Regions from separate parts of the Comamonas sp. DB36 genome, predicted to be linked through region 1. Evidence: riboswitches for the same ligand, from Rfam matches in the RefSeq annotation. Region 1 holds a riboswitch; the other holds the start of a gene.
What was found. A riboswitch is a leader RNA that binds a small molecule or an ion and turns the genes downstream of it on or off. The one in region 1 is predicted to bind ZMP and ZTP.
Positions count from the first base shown of each region.

Region 1 (3,372 bases):
ATGAAAGGCTTGCTCATCTTCACCACATTTGGTTGCAAGTATGAAAGCCCTTCATGGCCACGGCCATGACGGTTCTTTCGGGAAAGCGCTGATTCTAAGCCAAGGTGCCGATCCTAATCATCGGCGCGCCTTCGCGGCTGGAGGCGCTTCGCACACACGGGGGCCTTGGGTTGCTCCATTGCTGCGCGCGAGGAGCTTGCGCATCAACGCCTTGCAGCATCACGCCACGCCGAGCGGTTGGAACCAGAAGGTTGGCACCAGTGCATTCTGGGCCCGATGAGGAAATCAGACTCCTTGAAACCGGTGCCGGTAACGAGATTCGCCTGGATCATGATCTGGGCAACGAAAGCCGAGGCACGGGCTACGATATGATTTTGTGGATCGAGGAGGCCGTGGCACTACGTAGCTCAAACCTCCAAAAATCTATGTCCAATCCACGAATTTCTTAGGCGACGAAAAAAATGCGGGCAGGAGTGCAAGTTACCGAGCAGTCGTCAACCCGCTCGCAACTTTTTGAATAATGGAACTTGATAATTTGCTGGATGCCTCCTTCGACACGACATTTGCCGGCCGGCCAAATCTACCTTGGTGGCCTTGGGTCGGGAAGGATTTCTCAACCTCTAAGGTCCGGACGATGTTGCTCGGCGAGAGCGTCTACAACTGGGGGGACGGGTTCGTTGCGCGCTACCAGCGAACCGATGGCCTGCGGGAGACACACCGCCGTCACGCCCTCGACTATCGGCGCGACTCCCCCTATGTTCGCAATATCGAGCGAGCGATTTACTGTGCGTCCCAGCCAAGCGAGGGCCAAAAACGAGCGTTCTGGTCATCGGTGGCATACCACAACCTGGTGTTGCAGCCTCTCGAGTGCATTAAGAAGCGGCCGTGCCATAACCAATATCTGAAAGGCTGGCAGGAATTTCTTGACCTGTCCCGCTTGATGGCGATTGACCAAGGCATTGTTTATGGACTTGAAGCGAAGAAGATGGGCGCGCTAGTGGAAGCCATCAAGCTGCGCGGAGCATTCCTCAAACAGAGCCCCCTGCCATCGAAGGTTGGTAGGACGCGGCCGCGTTTGATTACTGTCGTCGACGAGGGCCGCGTGCTCAAGCTACTCTTCATTCGACACCCGAGCGCCTTCTTCAGTTGGCGTAAGTGGGCTCCGGTCATTCGCGAACATCTTCCCACTCAGCTGGATACCGTCGGCAAGACCTCGGAGGCAATTGCATGAAGACGCCACGCTCCGGGTGAATCGCACCCAGTGCGATTCAAACCACTCTTCTGCACCGTTGAAATCGGCCAAAATCAAAAAAATCGTCAACGGAGGAAAAATGAATCGGTCTTTAGCTCGCATTCATCTTGGCTTGGTCATCTTCTATGGGCTTATCGCGACATTCATCTGCACCGTGTATTTAGCTGGCGATCAATCCGATACCACAGGTATTCTGATTCTTCTTGCTATGTTCGCAGCACTCCCGACTTTGCATCTTGTAGCTTTGCGGGGTGTTAGTACTGGTCAGGCATGGGGACGCTCGCTCTCTCGCACTCTTGGTTTCTTGCTGCTCTTCGCTGTGCCTATCGGCACCATTCTTGGGATCTTCGTTCTTGTGCGAACAAGGCCCAAAGATTGGGAGCATGCGCCGTAACCATGGTCGACCAGTTCCGCATGGGCACTTATCTTGCTCAATCCGGCCAGCTGCGACCCTTGAATGTATCCCGCAGGCGACGGCTTTGGGTCGGGCCGAGCCCTTCAAGACAGCCGCGATCGGCCAGGAGCGGCCGGTCACCCCCGCTGCTCAACTTGCGCTGTAGCAGGCATTCGAATTCCATACTGCGTAGTCTTTTGCCGGCAAATGTCAGCCAGGAGGACCCGCTTGTCATGCTATTTGCAATCACGTATTCTGATGGTGTCATGTGACTGGCGAAATGATGGAGCACCATCGGGGAGCATGACCTACGTTGAGCCGATCGCCTGGGCATCTTGATAGTCCTCCCAGGAGATCCGATGACCAAAGCCTCTGGCTCTACGCCACTCCAGACCGCTTGTTACACCCCGATCCATGTACGTCATTGCCTATTTTTTAATTGAAGCTTGCAATGACCGGCATGTGCATTCCTCAATTCTGTTCGCCTGAGTCACTTGACTTAAATAGGTCGCCCATTAGAGTGCCGGCGCGATTCTACGATGTGCCTTTCAACTTCGATCGGTATCCCGGCGCCCCAGGGGTGAGCGGCTTTACCGGTGGTGCCAACTGCCAGTTGTACGCCTATGAGTTTCTGCGTGAGCACGGGTATTCCATTGGTAACTTGCGTTCCAGCAATTTGTGGGAGGATACGGAGTACACCTACGAAGTTGCTCCACCCCAAACGTTTGACATCGCGATGGTGCACGACCGCCCCGAGGCATGGGGCGCGCATGTGATGGTTTGTGTGGGGAACAACCTATTTCTGCATCTGTCCGGACGCATTGGTAGGCCAGCTGTTGAATCCTTGGATGAGATCATGGCCCGCCCTTACTACCAGTATCTTATTGGCTTCAAGCGGTGCCATTCCCCCAGCCCGACTTTGGGAAAAGACGAATGACAGGTATGGGAATAGGCTGAGCGGCATCAACCAGTCGATAGTCGTCTTCGGAGAGCGTCTGCTGACGGCGAGCTATTAGGAGACGTTCCATGCAGGAAAGCAAGCGATCTTGGAAACCGTGCGGACTGCGCCGCATCTGCGCAATCTCGCTTGGTTTTTTTGCCGCAATTACGTTCGCGCGAGCTACCGAAGAGCCTACGCAACAGCTTGCGACACCTAGTGGCACGGTGTACCGAAACATCGCGGGCCGCGACCTTCGAGTATTCGAGTTTCCGCCGCAGGCCGCCTCAGGTAGCGCGCAGCCTGCCATTCTTTTTGTACAAGGCGGCGCATGGACGCGTGGCAGCCCTGAGCAACTCTTCAGGTCGGCGAGGTACTTTTCAGACAAGGGATTCGTATCTGTAGTTCTTGAATACAGATTGGCAGACGCAACGAATTCGCCAGTCGAATCATTCTCGGATGTGTGCCATGCACTCGCGTTCATGAGGAAGAATGCAGACAGGCTTGGTCTCGCTCCATCGCGGATTGCCCTGTGGGGAATTTCGTCGAGCGGTCAACTTGTGGCTTCTGCGGCGACGGTCGGTTGCAATTCTGTAGACGGCAGCACTGGCAATGACGGCCCTGACGCCTTGCTTCTAGTCTCGCCCGTAGTGGATGCCGTTGCCGACGGGTTATTTCGTGACCTGATGAAAGGACACGGCAAACCCTCGTCCTTGTCGCCCATGCACACCTTAACCAAGAGCATCGCGCCCACCCTCATCATGCAGGGAGACGTCGATAAGACCACAC
Region 1 is NZ_CP196631.1:1,907,870-1,911,241, reverse strand. Features, by position in the region: gene ACSVDO_RS08805 (bifunctional GNAT family N-acetyltransferase/nucleoside diphosphate kinase regulator) at 1-17, opposite strand, end outside; gene ACSVDO_RS08800 (cyclic-phosphate processing receiver domain-containing protein) at 105-449, shown strand; gene ACSVDO_RS08795 (hypothetical protein) at 521-1,231, shown strand; gene ACSVDO_RS08790 (hypothetical protein) at 1,224-1,646, shown strand; ZMP/ZTP riboswitch at 1,905-1,985, shown strand; gene ACSVDO_RS08785 (hypothetical protein) at 2,188-2,583, shown strand; gene ACSVDO_RS08780 (alpha/beta hydrolase) at 2,673-3,372, shown strand, end outside.

Region 2 (3,372 bases), 500 kb from region 1:
GCGGCCCCCGGTAGACCGTCGATGCGCAGGCCGTTGAGCGCCAGCTCGAGCGTCCAGGGCTTGAATTGCACGGACTCGAGCGTCACCGCGCGGCCGAGCTTCTCGGCGCCCAGCCGCTGGATCTGGCTTTTGAGCACGGCGGGCACGGCCAGCCACAGCAGCAGCCACAGCGCGAGAAGGGCCGACAGCGCCAGCGCGGCGTGGCGCAAGGCCCGTTTTCTATTCAAAGGTTTCATGGGGTGCTCAAAGTGTTCACTGCGCGCGGCCCGAGGCGCTGCGCAGGCGCCATTGCACCAGAAAACCAGAGTGAGCAAAAGTAAGAGCGGCGCCCCCCAGATGCAGGCATCCCAACGGCAGCATCTCGATCCCAGGGCCGGGCTGCCGGTCCAGCTGCATTGCGAACTGCACAAATAGAAAGCCCGGTCAGCGGCGGGGCCGATGACCGGGCTTTACGGCAGGCTCCAAGTCCTGTGCCGTGGGGATTGCAACCGGGAGAGGATGGTCCTGGTTGCGTGGAAGCATCGATTGCTCCCTGGAGGCCTTAGGAGACAGTCAAAGGACAGGAACTGACAGATTAAGTGCCGTTCCGCCTTTAAACGCTCTTCCAGCAGTCAACTGCCATGGCAGTCAGGTACAGAATAAGCGAGCTGCAATGCAGCAATCCAATGAGTTTTTGCAATGATCCAAAAAACTTAATAGGACTGTCACAAACAGCTGTCAATCCGAAAATTCCAGGGGACAAAACGCCGGAAATATGCGTTTCCATACAGCTTTTTATATGCATTTTAAATCTAACAACTATTTTTTATAGTATTGACTTAGCATTAGGTGAACTTCTAGAATCCGCCATTCTCGAAAAAGAGACCCTCTCTTCGCTGCACGCAAGTGCTCAGACCACTTCCTTCGATGCCTTTCCGGCACCGTACCCAAGGATTGCAGCGCGCCAATCTAGGCGTTCGCCCCATGCCCCCTCACGGGTCAGCAAAGCGGGGTGACGCCTCTTGAAAGGAATCAATATGCCTGCATTAGCGAAAGCTTTCGCTGGAGTGCGAACCTTTGCGTCCGATGTGACCGACGGTTTTCTCGATATCACCCACAACGGCTTTGCCCTGCTGGGCCTGGCCGTGGCCTTCGTGGCCATCACCTTGTTCGCCCGCCCCGACCTGCGCCTCGAAGGCGAAGCCCATCTGCGCGACTGGCTGCAGGCGCGCCAGGTGGCCGTGATCGACATGCCCACCGAGCCCGATGCCATCGATCGCGCCACGGCGAGCAATCCCAAGGACCTGCCGCGCGAGCAGGCCGCTGTCGCCTTCTGGCTCAGCAAGAAGTACCGCGTCGCGCCCGAGCCGCTGGCCGCGCTGGTCTCCGAAGCCTACTCGCTGGGCCAGAGCAACAAGATCGATCCGACGCTGATCCTGGCCATCATGGCCATCGAATCGAGCTTCAATCCCTTTGCGCAAAGTTCCGTCGGTGCCCAGGGCCTGATGCAGGTCATGACCAGCGTGCATACGGACAAGTATGAAAACTTCGGCGGCCGCCTCGCAGCTTTCGACCCCGTGACCAACCTGCGCGTGGGCGTCAAGGTGCTCAAGGACGCGATTGCGCGCGCGGGCTCGGTCGAGGGCGGCCTGCGCCACTATGTCGGCGCCGCCAACCTGCCCAACGACGGCGGCTATGCGGCCAAGGTGCTCGCCGAGCACAACCGCCTGCGCCAGGCCGCGGGCCTGCGCCCTGTCCCTGCCGTCGTCCCCGCCCAGCCGCTGCTCACCGTCAAGCAGACCGCTCCCCTGGCCGCCCCCGCGGCCGAACCTGTCGCCAGCGCCGGCGAACAGGTCGCTTTGAACACCAACCTCTGATCGAAGTACCCCGCGCTGCGCGCATTCGCAGCAGGCCCTTTGCCGCACGGGCATCTGGGCTCAGCTACACTACCGGGGTACGCAACTGGCGATAGGCGCAGTCCAGTAGGTCGAAAGACCGGACTGCCGCTGACGTGGAAACCAGCGGATGTCATCCGTGAACCACCGGGGAGCGTACCGCCCAGGCATAACGGATCCCGCCTGAAGCGTTCCGCCGTTCGCCTGGGCAGCCCTTGGCCTCAAGGGACTACAAGTTCATAGGACTGCCATGTACCACCGCAATATCACTGTTGAAAAAGCCGACCCCGAACTGTTTGCCGCCATCCAGGCCGAAAACCAGCGTCAGGAAGATCACATCGAGCTGATCGCCAGCGAGAACTACTGCTCGCCTGCCGTGATGGAAGCCCAGGGCTCCCAGCTCACGAACAAGTACGCCGAAGGCTATCCAGGCAAGCGCTACTACGGCGGCTGCGAAAACGTCGATGTGGTCGAGCAACTCGCCATCGACCGCGTCAAGCAGCTGTTCGGCGCCGATGCCGCCAACGTGCAACCCAATTCCGGTTCCCAGGCCAATCAGGCCGTGCTGCTGGCTTTCCTCAAGCCCGGCGACACCATCCTGGGCATGAGCCTGGCAGAAGGCGGTCACCTGACCCACGGCATGCCGCTGAACATGTCGGGCAAGTGGTTCAACGTCGTTTCCTACGGCTTGGATGCCAAGGAAGAGATCGACTACGACGCCCTGGAAGCCAAGGCGCGTGAACACAAGCCCAAGCTGATCATTGCCGGTGCCTCGGCCTACGCGCTGCGCATCGATTTCGAACGCTTCGCCAAGATTGCCAAGGAAATCGGCGCCATCCTGTGGGTGGACATGGCCCACTACGCCGGCCTGATCGCCGCGGGTGTGTACCCCAACCCCGTGCCCCACGCCGACGTGGTCACGACCACCACCCACAAGAGCCTGCGCGGCCCGCGCGGCGGCGTGATTCTGATGAAGGCCGAGCACGAGAAGGCCATCAATTCGGCGATCTTCCCCGGCCTGCAGGGCGGCCCGCTGATGCACGTCATCGCTGGCAAGGCCGTGGCCTTCAAGGAAGCGCTGACGCCCGAGTTCAAGGCCTACCAGGCCCAGGTCGTGAAGAATGCACAAGTGTTCGCCGAAACGCTGATCGAACGCGGTCTGCGCATCGTCTCCGGCCGCACCGAAAGCCACGTGATGCTGGTCGACCTGCGCGCCAAGGGCATCACCGGCAAGGCCGCTGAAGCCGCTCTGGGCGCGGCCCACATCACCATCAACAAGAACAGCATCCCCAACGATCCTGAAAAGCCGATGGTGACCAGCGGTATCCGCGTGGGCACGCCCGCGATGACCACGCGTGGTTTCAAGGAAGAAGAAGCCCGCCTGACGGCCAATCTGGTTGCCGACGTGCTGGAGAACCCGACGGACGAAGCCAACCTGGCCGCGGTGCGCGCCAAGGTCGCGGCGCTGACCGCGCGTTTCCCCGTCTACCGCGACTAA
Region 2 is NZ_CP196631.1:1,410,875-1,414,246, reverse strand. Features, by position in the region: gene ACSVDO_RS06790 (DUF748 domain-containing protein) at 1-236, opposite strand, end outside; gene ACSVDO_RS06785 (lytic transglycosylase domain-containing protein) at 1,017-1,856, shown strand; ZMP/ZTP riboswitch at 1,928-2,091, shown strand; gene glyA (serine hydroxymethyltransferase) at 2,125-3,372, shown strand.
Region 2: it holds a riboswitch for ZMP and ZTP, as region 1 does, so the genes downstream of both, glyA (serine hydroxymethyltransferase) here and ACSVDO_RS08785 (hypothetical protein) in region 1, are expected to answer to the same signal.